2 regions of the Trichocoleus sp. DQ-A3 genome follow, and region 2 is predicted to be linked to the other one. Evidence: predicted binding sites of a transcription regulator. Region 2 holds the regulator's gene; the other holds the start of a gene.
What was found. The regulator NtcA, encoded in region 2, controls nitrogen genes in cyanobacteria. The targets are predictions, from matches to a motif close to TTTGTANNNNNNNNTACAAA.

Region 1: a site for NtcA is predicted at 3,093-3,112, ahead of NDI44_RS16260 (ChaB family protein). Genes of this name have one in related genera too.

The regions. Positions count from the first base shown of each region.
Region 1 covers NZ_JAMPKC010000010.1:49,353-58,315, forward strand. The annotation lists gene NDI44_RS16255 (right-handed parallel beta-helix repeat-containing protein) at 1-2,833, shown strand, start outside; gene NDI44_RS16260 (ChaB family protein) at 3,237-3,506, shown strand; gene NDI44_RS16265 (hypothetical protein) at 3,923-4,474, shown strand; gene NDI44_RS16270 (aspartate aminotransferase) at 4,753-5,970, opposite strand; gene NDI44_RS16275 (iron-containing alcohol dehydrogenase family protein) at 6,108-7,292, opposite strand; gene NDI44_RS16280 (Ycf51 family protein) at 7,498-8,019, opposite strand; gene sufU (Fe-S cluster assembly sulfur transfer protein SufU) at 8,026-8,508, opposite strand; gene NDI44_RS16290 (STAS domain-containing protein) at 8,698-8,963, opposite strand, start outside.
Region 2 covers NZ_JAMPKC010000001.1:3,994-12,956, forward strand. The annotation lists gene crcB (fluoride efflux transporter CrcB) at 101-499, opposite strand; partial or broken gene NDI44_RS00030 (hypothetical protein) at 749-941, shown strand; gene NDI44_RS00035 (hypothetical protein) at 1,062-1,463, shown strand; gene NDI44_RS00040 (WG repeat-containing protein) at 1,685-2,803, shown strand; gene hisB (imidazoleglycerol-phosphate dehydratase HisB) at 2,934-3,578, opposite strand; gene fabI (enoyl-ACP reductase FabI) at 3,732-4,508, opposite strand; gene ntcA (global nitrogen regulator NtcA) at 4,888-5,559, shown strand; gene NDI44_RS00060 (DUF3084 domain-containing protein) at 5,807-7,408, shown strand; gene NDI44_RS00065 (pre-16S rRNA-processing nuclease YqgF) at 7,483-7,890, shown strand; gene NDI44_RS00070 (DUF3146 family protein) at 7,947-8,210, opposite strand; gene NDI44_RS00075 (GTP-binding protein) at 8,486-8,963, shown strand, end outside.

The DNA of each region.
Region 1 (8,963 bases), on a different contig from region 2:
GCTGCTGTTAGGAACGCTAACTTCAACTGCTACCGCCCAAACACCTAATTTAAAACCCAATCCATCAAGCTCGACAACAGACTTTACAGGCGTTACAATCCTCCAGCTACCTGATGGCATTCCTGAATTAAATAACGATACTGTAGACTCATCCTTTGGCGATACCCTTGATGTAGCAAAACACCCACCAGGGGCGTTGGAACCCGCAGCCTTAAGCTTCGAGGACCAGAAGTCTTTAGCCAAACCGTCTTTTTACACGCTAAAACAAGGGCGTTTTCTTGCCCAAATATCTAATGTAAAAACTGCACTCCCCACACCAGAATCTAGTCCCAAAACCGTACCTTCCCCAGAGACATTGGAGGTTGAGATTTCTCAACCTTTAGCAGAAGTAAAAACACCTCCTCGGACTTTGCGCGAAGCAGGGTTACTCCAAGAAATACTAACCCCAGAAAACGCCGATCCTACAGAAGAGATTAGCGCTGCCACTAAACAAACAGCACCATCAGATCGAGTTCGTTCTCAACGATTTCTGCCCCGGATCGGCGCTGAATTTACCACTGGTTCTGGTGTGGGTTATGAAAGTTCTTTTGGTAGCATTGGAGGCTTTGTTCCCCTATGGCAAAACTCAGACAACCTCACCTTCTTAGAAGGTCGATTGCTGTTGTTAACGGAAGATTCTCATATAAGCAGCAATATTGTTTTAGGACATCGCTTTTATAGTGCCAAAGATAACCGGATCTTGGGCGGCTATGTCGCCTTCGATACCCGCGACACGGGTAATAGCAACTTTAATCAACTGGGTGCTGGGTTTGAAAGCTTAGGAGAAAACTGGGATATTCGCGCGAATGCTTACATTCCGGTTGGAGATACCCGCCAACTGACCCAAGAGAGGGTTTTTTCTACAGGTTTATCGTTTTCAGACCCTTTCTTTCAGGGTAATTTCTTGGGTCAAACTAGAAATCAACAACTTCAACGCGATCGCAATTTTGAAGCAGCGATGGCAGGATTTGATGTTGAAGCTGGCGTGAAAATCGCCCAGCTAGGTCAAACCGGCGACCTCCGAGGTTATGCCGGACTGTATTATTATGATGCCCCAGGCAGTTCGGAGATTTTAGGCTGGCGGACTCGGTTAGAAGCCCGTCCTACTGACACTTTCAGGCTGGGACTATTGCTCTCAAATGATGCCACTTTTGGCACGAATTTAGTGCTGAGTGTGGGGGCGAATTTTCCCGGAACTCGTCCGAGAGGGATACGAACAGAAGATCGGGTTCTGGCGCGTCTGGGGGAATCTGTGACCCGAAACGCGAATATCGTAGTCGATGAACAATCCGAATCTGAGTCTTTCAGCGTGCAGGATACGGTATTTGTCACGAATCCCGCGACGGGTCAACCGTGGAGATTTCGGCACGTCAATTTGGGAATTGGAACCGGGAACGGCACGTTCGAGAATCCGACTGCAACGGTTGCAGAAGCTTTGGCTGTGGCTCAATCCAATGATATTGTCTACGTGCAACCAGGGACAAATCCTGGGGTTCCTGCTTTCAAGATTCCCGACCAAGTGCAGGTGCTTTCAACTGGCCCTGTGCAGCGTATAGATACCGTGGAACTCGGCAATTTACAATTACCCTTGTCTAATGCGGGGGTATTGGCAGACGTGACAGGAACAGTCACGATGGGGAACACGACAACCCTTTCGGGTTTTGCCATTAGCACAACTACTGGTTCTGGCATCGCTGGAAGCAACATCAGCAATGCAATTATTCGAGACAACGTGATCGCGAATTCTGCCAGTGAGGGCATCTTACTTGAGAACGTGACTGGCCAGATACTAATTCAAGACAATGCGATCGCAAATTCTGCTTTGGAAGGCTTTTCCCTCAGCAATAATCAGGGGCAAGTTAACCTAATTCTTGTCAAAAACACGATCGCCAACAATGGTGCTTTAGCTAACGAAGGGGACGGCATCAATCTTGAACTTCGCAATACTGCAACTGGAACCTTTAATATCTCAGAGAATACGATTACTGGCAGTAACAGCTTCGGGAGCATCGCCGACGGAGTCGAGGTAAAACTGTTCGAGAGTGCTTCCGGAACCTTTACTCTGACTAATAACCAAATAACTGCAAATCAATTTAGTGGCATTAATATTGAACTTGAATCCAATACTTTGGGGACATTTGAGATTGCCAACAGCACAATCTCAGGCAATCAATTTGATGGAATTTCTATCAAGCTAAACGATAGCGCGACTGGAACGTTTAATATCACTAATACTCAAATTTCTAAGAACGGGTTTTATGGGATTGGGATACTTCTCTCAAATAACACCTCTGGAACCTTCAACATTACCAATAGCACCATTGCTGAAAATCAAGATAATGGAGTGAATATCGCACTTTCCGATACAGCGATAGGAACAGTCAATATTTCTAACAATCAGCAAATTTCCAAAAATGGATTTTACGGAATTTTTACCAGCATCAATGGAAACGCCCAACTTCAATTCCTCAGTGAATCAAATCAAATTATAGATAATGCTTTTACCGGGCTTTCCCTCAACAGCTACGATACTGCTAAAATCTTTGCCGGAGTCCGGCTTAACACCATAACAGGCAGCGCAATCGGCGATCTCGAAGCAATAACCAGCGGTTCTGGCGATACAATTTGTCTCCAACCCCGCAATAATACGATTGGAAACTTTTTCTTAAATGACAGTTTTGGAGGAGCGATCCAGATAGAAACGGGAACGCTGTCTACAAATAATATTTCTACCAGTGACCTCAGCAATTGGTCTGGAACCACTGTACCGGCTGGAACTTGTGGTTTCCCTTAGTCGGTAAATGATACCAGTTCACTTTTGTGGAATTACACATTAGATCCTCCAACCCCCTTTTCAGGTGAGATTCGAGCCATAAAGTGAATTGGTATTTGTTTGCTTCCAAGCTTTGAACTCGCTTTAGCAGCGAACTAGGTAGCGGCTCCATCTCATCTATAGCAATCCTCAATGATTCGTGAATCCGAGTCCACTGAGTTCTCTAACAAGTCGGAGAGCTAAACCACTGTATTTGCAAGCAGATGATTTGGGGCAAATTTTTGTATATGTAAATACAAAATTACTTTACATAAGATAATACCTCAGATAGGTATATCGAGCAGCCATAACTACATCCTGGGAAGAGGAATTCGTACATCTGGCTTTCTAAGATGATCCCAGGCAAAAATAATAGGAGTAGTTTATGACCGAGCAACCAGATCAACAAGTTAATAACTTACCTTCAGAAGTACAAGCACTGCCTGAGGCAGCTCAGCAGATTTTCCAGGCTGCATTTAAGAGTGCCCAAGAAGACGGGATGGACGAAGAATCTGCCCGCAAAGTTGCGTGGAATACCATCAAAAGCGAATACCGTCAAGGTGAAAATGGCGAGTGGGAGCGGACTCCTGAAATGATAAACGAAGACAATTCAAATCCCGTAACCCGCGCTGCGGTTCAGTCTGGCGGCAATTAAACGCTTTTAAGTAGCAATCGTTTAGATTGATTGACAATAGAAGGCGGTCTGTGCAAGTCACAGACCGCCTTCTGCCTATAGGTCTACGTTTAACTGAATTTGCCGTAAAATGAACCGTTTCAAGTGCAGCGAACGATATATAGATAAATACCCTCAGATAGAACCTCACCCCTAGCCCCTCTCCCTCTGGGTTCACAAGGTAGGGTTACACCAGAGTGCATTCAATAAAGAATTTCCATCGTGGCGTCTGAAAGCAAATTGTTCGCGTCGCCAGTTGACTAAAGCAACTGCGCCCAAAAGATAAATTTGAATAAATTATGATAATTTATGGTTGTAGCTAGCTCAACCTTGCTAATTGTCTCAACTCCATGGTTGATCAATTAACCAGGTAAAAAAATAAAAGGAGGTAGAACATAATGAAAAAAACATTCAATAACCTATTGTTAACAGGTCTTGTAGTGTTTTCAATGGCGCTGGTCAGTGGTTGTGGTGGAGGCGAAAACTCTACTACTTCTCAGGCTTCTCCTTCCCCAAAATCTCCTACATCCCAGACTGCAACTACCTCTAAACCGACTTCTTCTCAACTGAAGTTTGAAAAATCTTTTTTGGTCAGAAAAACTCCCGATAAAAAAGTTGTGCCGGTTAATGATGGAGTTTATAAAAGGGGAGAAGATGTTCAGCTAGTCTTGCTCAATGTTGGCAAATTTAAGAAAGGTCAGGATGGGAAAAACTGGCTAGATATGGATATGGAAGTTAAAAATGCCAAGGGCGAAGTTATTTTGGTGAAAAAGAGCTTAATTGGAGAAAAAGGACATACAGCTTTAAAAGATGATGTAGCAGCCTCTCCCAATGGCACTGTTAATACAACTCCTAAAATTCAACCGGGAACTTACCAAATTCAGCTAACGATTTATGACAAGGTGGGTGGTGGTAGGGTAACAGAAACTAAAGCTTTTACTTTGAAATAAGGGCGGCGCAAACAAAAATCATCTACTGGATACGATACGGTAGATGATTTGTAATTCCCTTTAACACATTGCACCCCTCCCTGCCTGCGGGGAGGGGTGCCGGAGCCTCAGAAAATGGCAGGGAGGGGTTGGGAACGGTAGAAAATCAGACAAATTTTATCCCTAATTAAAGTTTGCACTTATACAAGCAAATTCATCTAAAGGATAACGCTAGTTATTTTTGAAATAGCCGAGTTTCCAAATTGGAGATTAAACCCAAAAATTCAAGCTTCGATGTTTTATCCCTGCTTGATAAACGCGCCCTCATTTTCGGATGAATAGCGGATATTGGCTTCTTTGAAACGCCGCAAAGCTTCAGCTAAGCGATCGCATTCGGCAATCAAACTCACCCGCACATACCCCTCGCCACCCAAACCAAAGGCATTTCCGGGAGTCACGACCACGCCCGTCTGCTGCAAGACAGAGAGGGCAAAATCCGTTGAGGTCATCCCTACCGGACACGGAACCCACAGGTACATGGTGGCTTTTGGCTTGGGAACTGTCCAACCCAACTCAGCAAATCCCTCGATCAGAAAATCGCGGCGACGGCGATAGCGATCGCAGACCTGATTTACATAAACATCTGGAAGCTGTAAGGCGGTTTCGGCGGCAGATTGCAAGGCGGCAAAGATGCCATAATCCAGATTAGTCTTGAGTGTCCGCAACCCTTGAATGATGTGTTGGTTGCCTACGACAAAGCCGACGCGCCAGCCTGCCATGTTGTAAGTTTTAGACAGGGTATGAAACTCGACGCCGATTTCCTTCGCCCCTGGAATTTCTAACAAGCTGGTTGGTTGATAACCATCAAAAGCTAATTCTGCGTAGCACAAATCATGTACGAGTAAGATTTCGTGCTTCTTGGCAAAAGCAACGATATCTTTGAAGAACTCGCGGGGTGCGGTTGCGCCAGTAGGATTGCTGGGATAGTTGAAATAGAGAATCTTTGCTTGTTGGGCTACATCATCGGGAATGTCACCGAGATCGATCAACCAGTCATTTTCGGGTTTGAGAATCAGCGGGTGAATTTTGCCCCCAGCGATCGCTGGCCCGCGAAAATGTGGGGGATAAGAGGGACTGGGTACCAGAATCACATCGCCTGGGTTGATATAGGCAAAGGCGAGGTGAGTCAGCCCTTCCTTGGAACCGAGTAGCGGCAAGGCTTCGCTATCTGGATCGAGGTCAACATTATAGCGACGCCCGTACCAATTAGTGATGGCGCGGCGGAAGCTGAGAGTCCCTTCAAAGGGGGGATAGCCGTGATTTGTTGGATTTTGCAACGCTGCGATCGCAGCGTCTATCACTGGCTGAGGTGCTGGGCCATCTGGATTCCCCATTCCCAAGTCAATTAAATCCAGCCCTTGTTCGCGTGCCCTGGCTTTCAGTTCATCCAGACGGGCAAATACATAAGGGGGCAGTGATTGCAGGCGTTCCGCTGGGCTAATCCAATCTAACGTCATTGGTTAAGGCAGGAAAGTTGGCAAGGAAAGCAGGTTGGCAGGCAGGATTGCAGGTTGGAGATTGGCAGGTTGATTAAAACTTTCAACTTTTGAGATTCTTCAACCTTCAATGCGTTTAAACCTGCAATTTTTGAAATTCAAACATCATTATGATTCGCCGCTGAGGTCAGCCCCAGATTTGGACGCCCTACCTCAACGGGTGCGGTTGTGGACACCATTGCCGCCATCAGCTGTTCGGCCACCACCCGGAAGGGTAGCCGGTGGATATCCGAGTTAGGGGCACAGGCAATTTCAGCGGCTTGCCGAAATTCTCCCAGTGTAATATTTCCCAAGCCCAAATCATCCAAAGTTTGAGGCAGTCCAATTTCGGCGTAAAACTTCAATAACTGTTGCCTTGCGGTTGCTGCGAGTTGGTTGCTTTGCAGCATTTCTTCTAACCGTAACTGGACGAGAATGCCATAGGCGACTTTCTCACCATGTATGGCACCGTGGGCAGCAGGGATATGGGTCAACCCATTGTGGACGGCGTGGGCGGCGACGGTACGGCACTGGGCACCACCTAAACCACCAATGACCCCGGCAAGTAAAACTGAGGCATCTACGACTTCTCGCCAAACTTCACTGCCCGGTTCTTTCAGCGCTGCTGCGGCTTTTTGGAAGAGAATATCCCGTAGCACTCGCGCTTGTTGCACGGCGGCGATCATCAAAGTTTGGTCGGAGTGACCGCTGCTGACAGAAGCTTCGTACCACTTCGCCAAGGCGTCGCCAATCCCAGCAATTAAGGTGCGTTGCGGTGCAGTCTGGATTAACTCGTAATCCAGCACTAGCAAATCCGGGCACCGATCGAGGCTGACATCATAGAGAAATGCCCCTTCGTCGGAATAGACGTTAGAAAGGGCTGTCCAAGCAGCGCAGGTCGCCCCTGAGGTGGGAATTGTGACGACTGGCAACTGGCATTGATGAGCCAGGAGTTTTGCGGTATCTAATGCTTTGCCACCGCCGATGCCAATAATTACGTCGGCTTGATGGTCGGTGACAGCTTTCCGCAGAGATTCGAGCGATCGCGTACTGCAATCTGGACTGTAAGATGCCTGGGCAATGTCTGTCTTTTGCTGTTTTAGGGCAAGCTGCAATCGGGGTAGCGTGACGGACAGCGTGCGATCGCCCCCGACAACCAAGGGACGCCGCCCAAAAGTCGCGATCGCGTCTCCCGCTTGTTCCAGCGCCCTCTGACCGCGCAGCACCCGACCGGGAGCCACCATCAGCGGAAATAACGAAGGAGCGGTTTGAGTAGACAACTCTGGTAAGGATTGATTGGGCATAGAATCAACCATTCTAGTTTAAAGAAGGGAATTGCTCAATACTGCTTATGAAAGAATTTATAACAAATTTCTCTAATAACTTTACTTTAGTAATTGAGGGAGGCAGCAGCCTATTTAACACTCGTTTCTAGGCACTCGTTTCTAGGCTCCGCCTCGCTTTGACTCTGAAAGACCCAATGTAGAGAAAATAGAGAAAGATCCGTAATTACGCGGTAGACTTTGGCAATTGTGCCAGGTTTTCTGGGAAGACTTGGATGTTAAGCTGTTCATCATCCCGGATGGCTAGCGATCGCTTCACCTCACCCAAGTAAAGCGGTTTAGAAGCGCCAGGGGAGGGATGAATAACGGTACGTACCCGAATGGTCAGTAAATTGTCTTTGGCCCGACCTAAACGACCATAAGAGTACAAATCGCTAGCAGCTTGACGCATCGTTGCATCTAATTGGGCGTTGGAAATCGTCGGCGGTACGGAAATCACCGTTTGCGCCCCGCCGGTGTCATAAACCAACTTATAGCGAACCGAACCTGGAACTGCTGTATGGGTAAGCGGTACCAAACTCAAAGAAAATAAACCGGCTGTTAGCACACCCATAAATCCAGTGCTACCCACCAGCCGAAACCGAATACCCCATCGGAAAATAAACCCCAGCACGGTTACAACTGCACTGGCGATGGTAAGAACCGCCGACCATTTGGCTAGTTCTAGAAAAAAAGTAGTCGTTAACATGGCAACTTAAGCGTCTTCCTTTTCATTACTGACGAACCCATTTGGCTGATTGCCATTGGGTGATTCTAAGGCAGCTTTTAAAGTATGCCAGGTGAGGTTAGCACATTTGATCCGAACTGGAAACTGAGAAACGCCTTGCATCACGTTCAGCTTGCGTTGCTCTTTGGGGAACTCGGCTTCCCCTTTCATCATGTTTTGGAAGCGTTCCACCATTTCCAGCGCTACATCTACTTGCTTTCCCCGCAAAGCATCCGCCATCAAGTCAGCAGAAGCCATTGCGATCGCGCAGCCTTCTCCTTCAAATTTCACATCTTCTATGACGTCGCCTGCTGCATTCATCTGCAATGTCAGCTCAATGGTATCGCCACAAGAAGGATTGTGCCCTCTCTGAGACCGATGCACGGGATTGGTTTGACCCTTGTGCCGTGGCTTCTTGTAGTGTTCTAAAATGACCTGTTGATAAAGGTCGCGTAGATTGCCCAAAGTCATGGCGAGATTGATAAGACGATATTCATCCATCTCGATCCTATCAGTGTCGCTTGATTTCCGGAGGGCTGAAAGCCGAGCATTGACTTCCTAACGCTGAATTTAGATAAAATTTCTAGCCGCGCAGTTCAGGCTAGAGTGCCCTTATAGCCTGCAATCGTTTGGCTATTGGCACTCTTGATAAAGTAGTCTTCAAGCCAGTTTGGCAAGGGCAGCTTCATAACTTTCCTCAATATCAAACATTTCCTCAAGCTGCGCTACTTCAAAAAGTGTTTTGACTGGAGATTGCAAGTTACAAATTACAACATGGCACTGCTGTTTCCGGGCTGCTTTGAGTCCTGCCACTAAAGAAAATAGTCCCGAACTATCCACCCCGTTGATATGGGTCATATCTAGCACGCATAAAGCTGGAGCATCCAGTACGACGTTGTTCACAATCCATTGCTGTAAGAAAGCGC
Region 2 (8,963 bases):
TTAATCAATTGTTGATATTTTTCCTGCACCAGTCTAGTCTCCAAGGATCGAGATTGAAGGCTCTGGGAATGGTGCGTGCTAAGCAGTCATAGGGTTCTTTCTACCGCCCGCTCCGAGCCAGAAGCGTGCCTAGCTGAACGCTAATAATTCCAAGTATGGCGCTACCTGCCCAGTAAATACCGGCGGCGGCATAACTGCGATCGCGCAGTAGAGTAGATGTTTCTAACCCATAACTGGAGAAAGTTGTGTAAGCTCCTAAAAAGCCGGTCGTTACCATCAATCGCACATCTAGAGGAATATTCGCTACCCGTTCTAAGGCGAGAGTGACAAAAAAACCCATCCCAAAGCAACCTGTAAGGTTGATAAAAAAGGTGCCGTAGGGAAAGCTGGTGCCGAAGCGTTGGGCAAACCAGAGGGTGAGATAGTAGCGACTCAATGCTCCAGCGATCGCTCCTAAACTGATGGCAATGGGATGACGAATCGCGGGGTCTTGCAGCATTTAACTTGAAAATTAGACTCTCGGACTGAGGAATGAAGGGTCTTCAATCCAGCGATTTCTCATAGGAGGTTAGGTTGGTTAACCCGTACCTTTGCTATCGTTTTTTCCCATAACCCTCTGAAATTATACCGATAGGCTGAAGGAAATATACTACAGAAATGCTATTTCTGATATAGCCCTTTATTTAAGCAGATGCCTTCAACGAGAGCAAGCGGAGTGAATCAGTTTAAAACCGTTGCCTGATTAGGTCTGTTTAGTGCGCCAATCATTACCGTCAGCTACTGGTTCATTGGTGGTTGGACGGGTGCCTTGGTAGGGATTGCTTTAGTAGCTGTGACGAACTTACGAACTCTACCATATCTACAATCGCGACACGTTAACTCAAGCCGTTGCTGTCACAATTGGTCGTGCGATCGCGTTTCTTGCCCCAATGGTTAGCTACCGCTGATGATTTATTGGTCTGTACTAGCATTTCTTCAATTTTCCGGTTTGTGAAATTAGTAGCCGAACCTTACTAAAAGCTAATCTTTTTCACTCAAAACTCTACTCATGAGATGTAGCCATGAATACAGAAGTCCCTAATAATACAGAAACCGCCATAACAGTTAGCCCGGAGACAAAGGCTATCGTTGATGAAAATATGGCAGGCGAATCCGAAGATTTGAAGCGTGAAACGATGGCGCTGATTGACGCCATTAAAAAACGGGCGCAGGTAGAAACAAAATCTGCTACCGAATATACTCGCGATGCCTATCTCAATGCAGTGAAACAAGCACGGGAGAAGATTGAACAGGATAAGTTGTTCGATCCAGAGCGAATTTCATACTCGATTAAACTCATTCAAATGGATGCAGAGAAGAACTGGGAGTCCATCGTGAAGGAAGTGTCAACTTTAGGCGATCGCCTTGCCGAAGCTGCTAAAGCGGCTTGGGATGTCCTGACAGCTCCTCGCACCCCTTCTTGATGTTGAAACAGTAATCACGCGCAACCACGCGCTGATATAAAACAGGGGCACTCAGCTAGCTGGGTGCCTTTCTAATTTTTTAATTCTAAATTCGGATAGCCTAATCTAGTCAGGCATTACCAGCAAGCTTTAGAATTTCACTGACAATAACAGGGTTTACTTCAGATGATTAACAAATATTGATTACTTAAATCTTGGCTGCGATTGGATAGGGTACTTTTATGAAAATTGCAACTCACAACAGATTGCTTGTCGCGGTTGCCAGCCTTCTGTTTGGATTAGCGATCGCTCTAATTTCTGGATGTGAAGCCATCTCAAATTTTCGGACTTCTCAAGTTAATTTTGATGCAACTGAGGGACAAGCCCGTAATTCGCAAATAGTCATCCCGCTTAAATTTAGCTGGGCTGATTCATTTTCAGAAGAGCTAGCAGCAGTCAAAATAGACGGCAAATGGGGCTATCTTGATAATAAAGGCAACTTCGCAATCAAACCTCAATTTGATAATGCCGAATCTTTTTTCCAAGGGTTAGCGGCTGTCAAATTAAAGAACAAGTGGGGCTATATCAATAAGAGTGGCAACTTAGTCATTAAACCAAAATATGATTTGGCTAAGAATTTTTCTCAAGGGCTGGCAGCGGTAAAGATAGATGGAAAGTGGGGATATATTGATAAGAAAGGCAACTTGGTAATTAACCCAAAATTTGATATTGCTGAATCTTTTTCTATAAGCGATCGCACTGAGTCAGCACTGGCGGCGGTAGAAATCGGTAAAAAGTGGGGCTATATCGGCAAGAAAGGCAACTTCGTCATTCAACCCCAGTTTGATGTTGCTGAATCTTTTTCTATAAGCGATCGCACTGAATCAGCCCTAGGACTCGCGCCAGTCAAAAAAGACAACAAATGGGGCTATATCGATAATCGGGGAGACGTTATTGTTCCGTTGGAATTTGAGGAAGCTAAGTTTTTTTCGGAAGGACTAGCAGTGATATCCAGTAATAATAAGTGGGGCTATATTGACAAAATGGGATATCTTGTTATTCCACTCCAATTTGATTGGGCTGGGGACTTTTCTCAAGGACTGGCGGGCATAACGATAGACACTAAGGTAGGCTATATTGACAAGGCAAGCAATGTTGTCATTCCCCCACAATTTGATAATATTTATAACTTTTCAGAAGACCTAGCAGCGGTAAAGAACGGCGACAAATGGGGCTATATCAATAAGAGTGGCAAATTCGTAATTAAACCCCAATTTGATAGCGCTCAATCTTTTTCGCAAGGGCTAGCAAAAGTTAAGATTGGCAATAAATATGGCTATATCCGCAAACCTCTTCCATAAGTTCTCATTTCTGAAGACATAGAAGAATTGAGAGTCAGTGGTCGCGGAAACTTCAGCAGAATGAAGCGAGAGCCTGGTGAGGATTTCCCCGGCTCTCGTTGCCTTTATCGGAGTGTATTTGCAAGGAAACCTATAACACGCCTTTAGAACTGGGGATCGTACCGCTACGACGGGGATCAACTTCGATTGCCATGCGGAGCGATCGCGCAAACGCTTTGAACGTCGCTTCAATAATGTGGTGCGAATTAATTCCATCGAGTTGGCGAATGTGCAGCGTCATCTGGCTGTGATTGACCAACGCCACAAAAAATTCCCGCACTAGCTGAGTGTCATAAGTCCCGACTCGCTGAGTCGGAATCTCCAAGCCATAGCTGAGGTGGGGGCGTCCGGAAAAATCTAACGCTACCTGAACCAACGCTTCATCGAGAGGGGCGAGGAAATTCCCAAATCGGACAATTCCTTTGCGATCGCCCAGTGCTTGATGCAACGCCATTCCTAGGGTAATTCCCACATCTTCATTGGTATGGTGGTCATCAATTTCCAAGTCTCCCGTCGCGGCTACATCCAAATCAATCAGGCTGTGAGAGGCGATTTGATGCAGCATATGGTCTAAAAACGGAATGCCAGTTTTTGCATTGCAAGTGCCATTCCCGTCTAATTTGACGGTGACGATAACATCCGTTTCGCCCGTCTTGCGGGGAACCCTTGCCATGCGAGGAGACAAAAGCTGTTCAATGCTTGGAGAAGGTGTAAATTGGCGATCGCGTGCCTGCATCGCAGATGCTCACTCAAGAAAATAAAGTTAAGTTTATTATCCTACGTTACTGAGCATTTGGGAGACGCGAAAGCCTTAAAAATGCAAAATTAAAAATTAAAAATTAGCAGAATCTTTGCTTTTTAATTTTTAATTTTTAATGTTTGATTCTTTTTACATCCCCATAATCTCGTATCCCGCATCGACATACAGCACCTGACCTGTAATGCCACTTGCCAAATCGCTACACAAGAAAGCAGCCGCATTTCCCACTTCTTTCTGAGTTACAGTGCGTCGCAGCGGTGCTACTTCCTCAACGTGATGGATCATATCCAGAATGCCACCTACCGCCGACGATGCCAAAGTGCGGATAGGACCTGCCGAAATTGCATTCACGCGAATATTCTGTGGACCTAATTCAGATGCCAGGTAACGGACACTCATTTCCAATCCAGACTTGGCAATTCCCATTACGTTGTAGTTGGGGATCACCTTAACGCCGCCTAGATAAGTCAGCGTGACAATACTGCCGCCTTCTGTCATCAGTGGTTTTGCTGACCCGGCAAGTTGCACCAGAGAATAGGTACTAATTTCTAGAGCTTGGGTGAAGCCAGCGCGGGTAGTGTTGCTAAAATCACCTGATAAATCTTCCTTGTTCGCAAAGGCAAGACAATGGATCAGGATGTCTAGCTTACCCCACTTATCGCGGATGGCGTCAAATGTAGACTGAATTTGGGTCTCATTCTGGACATCGCAGGGTAAAAACAAGCTGGGGTTGAGGGGTTCTACCAACTCTGCCACTTTTTTTTCAAAGCGACCCCGGTCGTCTGGCAGGTAAGTCACTCCTAGATTCGCACCCGCTTGGTGCAGTTGCTGAGCAATCCCCCAGGCGATCGATCGATTGTTGGCAATGCCGGTGACAAGGGCGTTTTTTCCGGTTAAATCTAGCATAAATGTCGATTTTGAAGGCAATATTAGAGGATATCCGATTTAGGGGAGTATTCAAGATCGCGATCGCCCGGAGCAAGGCTGTCTAGTACGGGTAAGGAGCGTGCCTCCTTACTCACCATGCATCCCACCCGATAGCGCAGATACTGTCAAGATATCAACATTTTCCGTCATAATCTTACTTGCCTTGAGCAGGGAGAGAACTAAAGAAGGTAGCCGGGGAAACTACTTTAAAATTTTGTATCAAATAGCACAAAAACCGCTTGGAAGTCAGTTTATCTGTGTCTAATGTCAGAAAACTCTCATAGTTGTTTTGCTATGGTTAAAGTTCCTCCGACAGAAAGTTGCAGAAGTCTGTAGGGCAGCATTTAGGAAAAAGGAAGTGGCAGTGACGCAAGATAGACCGCTAGCAGCTGTGTTCCGTCAACTGGGAGGTGGGGCGTTTCCACCCGTGGTGGAAACTTTTGAGCGGGGCAAGACGATCTTTTTCCCAGGAGACCCGGCTGAACGGGTATACTTTTTGCTCAAAGGTGCAGTAAAGCTGTCTCGCGTGTATGAAGCTGGGGAAGAAATTACCGTGGCGCTGCTGCGAGAAAACAGCGTTTTTGGAGTACTGTCCTTAATTACAGGGCATCGTTCGGATCGGTTTTATCACGCTGTAGCATTTACGCCAGTGGAGCTGCTTTCGGCACCGATCGATCAGGTAGAGCAATCGCTCAAGGATAATCCGGAGCTATCGATGTTGATGCTGCGAGGGCTTTCTTCGCGCATTTTGCAAACAGAAATGATGATTGAGACATTAGCTCACCGAGATATGGGATCGCGCTTGGTGAGTTTTCTGTTGATTCTGTGCCGTGATTTTGGCGTTCCTACCGCCAATGGAATTACGATCGATCTGAAGCTTTCTCATCAAGCGATCGCAGAAGCAATCGGCTCCACCAGGGTAACTGTCACCCGCTTACTGGGAGATTTGCGGGAGGAAAAAATGATTTCTATCCACAAGAAAAAAATTACGGTACACAACCCAGTTACACTGAGTCAGCAGTTTACTTGAAAACAGCTAGAGGCTCTCGTCAGGTTGTAGGTTAGGTTGTTGGTTAAAACGGCATGGTAGCGCGAGCAGGTTATCCAGTTTTAACATTTAGTCGGGAGTTGAGTTAAAAGGTGTCAGGTTTTAAGCGGATAGTTTTCAACCTTCCAACCTTTAACCTTTCCGATTTCACCTTCGATCTTTAATTCCTGTTAACCCTTTCTCTAGCCTGCGATGCGATAGGCTGTAACTGGAATGACTGTAGCAGACAATGACCGACAGTGCGCTCTTCCTGATTTTGTCTATTTTAGTGTTGGGAAGCGTCATCGCAACGGTAGGCGATCGCATTGGCACGCGCGTGGGAAAAGCACGCCTGTCGTTGTTCAATCTGCGTCCCCGCAAAACAGCTGTTTTAGTAACGATTCTGACAGGGCTAACGATTTCTGCCTCAACACTAACAATCATCTTCGCGACCAGCGAACAATTGCGGATTGGAGTTTTTAGACTCCAAGAAGTGCAGAAAAAACTCAAGACAGCAAGTAAGGATATTGCTAAAGCGAACGAGCAGAAACGGAAAACCGAAAGCGAACTTGCTAAAACCGCCGCCCAAAAAGAGCAAGTAGAGAAGGAACTCGCTCAAGCTCGCACCCAGCAATCTGTCGCTCAGCAGCGCTTAGATGCGATTAATCGATCTTTGGCAGCTGCGCTGGCTAAACAAGGCCAGACGGAGGCGCAACTAAATCAGACTCAAAGCGAACTGACCCGGGTTGCCAGCAGCTTTCAGCAAACCCAAAAACAGCTTACATCTGTCTCAGGGCAAGCCAAGACGCTACGTTCGGAAATCCAACAACTTCAAGCAGAACGCCAAGAATTGCTCCAGCAGCGAAATCAAGTCAGAGCTGAAATTACTGAATTCAAAGCGAAAGTGACTCAGCGCGACCAAAAAATTGCCCAGCAAGACCGAGCAATTAGCCAACGCGATGAGCAAATTCTCAAGCGGGATCAAGCCCTTGTGGAACTTGATGAGAAACTTGCTGCCTTTCGGAAGAGCCTGAGCGATCGCGATGAGCAAATTGCCCAGCGAGACAAAGCCTTATCTCTACTTGATAACAAAATTTCTCAACGAGATGAGGTGATTGCCCAGCGAGAAAATCGCCTTAAAGAACTCGAAAAACAACAAGCTTCCCTAGAGCAGGAAGTGGCAACCTTAGAACAGTATTACCAGTCTTATCAAACTTTGCGTCAGGGTAGTCTGGCTCTGCTGCGCGGTCAGGTTCTGGCGGCTGGCGTTTTTCGTATTGTCGAGCCAGCTGCAGCCCGACAGGTCATTGAGCAGCTATTACGGGAAGCGAATCGGACAGCGATTAAAGCGACCCAACCCGGTCTCAACAAGGTGGCGAACGAACGGGTCGTGCAAATTACAGAGGCACAGGTCGAGCAACTGATCAACCAGATTCAGGATGGTCGAAACTATGTAGTCCGAGTTTTTTCGGCTGGTAACTATGTCCAGGGAGAAAAGCAGGTACAAGTCTTTGCAGACGCCGCACCCAATCAAGTTGTATTCCGCACTGGTGAAGTCGTAGCAACGACATCTGCCGATCCTTCAAACATGACCGACCAACAAATTCGGCAGCGGATTGACCTGCTGCTTGGAGCATCCCAGTTCCGAGCTACTCGCGCGGGGATTTTGGGCGATACAGTTCAGGTTGGCGACAATCGAATTGTTAGCTTGATTCGGTTTATCGAGCAGTTGAAAAAGCACAATAAGCCGATTTCTCTGAAAGCAGTCGTGGCTGAGGACGCCTATATTGCCGGACCCATGAAATTAAATTTGGAGGCGGTTGAAGACGGAGAAGTTGTGGTCAGGATGTAATTTATTAGTCATTAGTGATGAGATGATGACTAATGGCAATTAACCATTTGTAAATTAGCGATTAGCCAATTCAGATGATTTTAGGGTTCGATCCAGGGCGCGATAAGTGTGGTTTAGCCGTAGTGGGGAAAGACAATTCTCTGCATTACCACCAGGTTGTACCAGCAGAAGCAGCGATCGCAACGATCCTTGACTTATGTGAAAAATTTCCGATTGATACTCTAGTGATGGGCGATCAAACCACTTCCAAAAGTTGGAAAAAGAAACTTCAGCAAGAGTTCCCAACGTCGGTGCCGATTGTCCTGGTAGATGAGCGCTACAGTACCTTGGAAGCACGCGATCGCTATTGGCAAATGTACCCTCCCCAAGGTTTAGGACGCCTGATTCCCCAAGGTATGCGGAGTCTACCCCGACCAATCGATGACATTGTTGCCATCCTCCTCATCGAAAGATACATGAAGCAACGAGAGACGAGGAACTAGGAAACTCTGTCATTCTTAACTTTCTTAATTTAAACTGAACTCAAAACTCAAAACTTTTAAAGTTCCGCCCGGATCGTAAACGCATAGTCCCCTCCAGGCTCTAGCTGGTAATCTTTCTGTTCTAAAAATCGACCCAGAGGTTCCTGAATTAAAGCGCGTCCCAAAGAGGGTGTCACCGACAATTGACCCTGTCGGAAACACCACTGGAACTGCCATTCATATTCCGCCGCCGTGACTTCCCCTGCCAGAAAGCCCCGTTGCCAGGAAAGATGGGTAATTCGGACGTGGGCAGTAGTTTGAGGTAAACGCTTAGAACTCACAATCGCTGTGCCGATCAAATACCTTCATTCAGCAACAATACTAAACTTATTGCGATCGCCTTCGAGATAACATCATTCTCACAGCTGATACTGAGCTGGCACGAACCGAGTAAAAATATCCCTCTGGATATGGAAAGTGCCAGACTAGATCGGTATTGACTAGGATGAAAGAAGAGTAACATCTGAGCAAAAAAGGTGCAATTTTGAGTCGTTTATCGTCTGACCGAACCCCAAATGCCAGCCAGTTCCCTTCACAAACCCCGGACGCGACAGATTTGGATCGGGAACTAGATAACGCCATTTTGAGCTTTGATGACATCCAAGCAGAACTGAATTACAAAAAGGCGCAAAATGCTCTGCGAGACTTGGTAGATAACCTGGATCTCACTCCTCAAGAGCGGACGGGACTGGAATCCGAGATTAATGATTTGGCAACGATGCTGGAGAAGTTAGATCGATCGGTCGTCCAGATTGCCGCCTTTGGGATGGTGGGACGGGGTAAATCTTCAGTACTGAACGCCTTATTAGGTCAGAACGTGTTTGAAACGGGACCGCTTCATGGCGTCACCCGCACCCATCAAGGTGCCAGCTGGCAACTGACTCAGGAGAATGAGGCGGGAAGCGTCAGCGATATCCTACGAGTCACGCTGCCGAGTGCGGGCAATTCCCAAATCGAGCTAATTGACACCCCTGGAATTGACGAAGTAGACGGAGAAACCCGCGAAACCTTAGCCAGACAAGTTGCCAGACAAG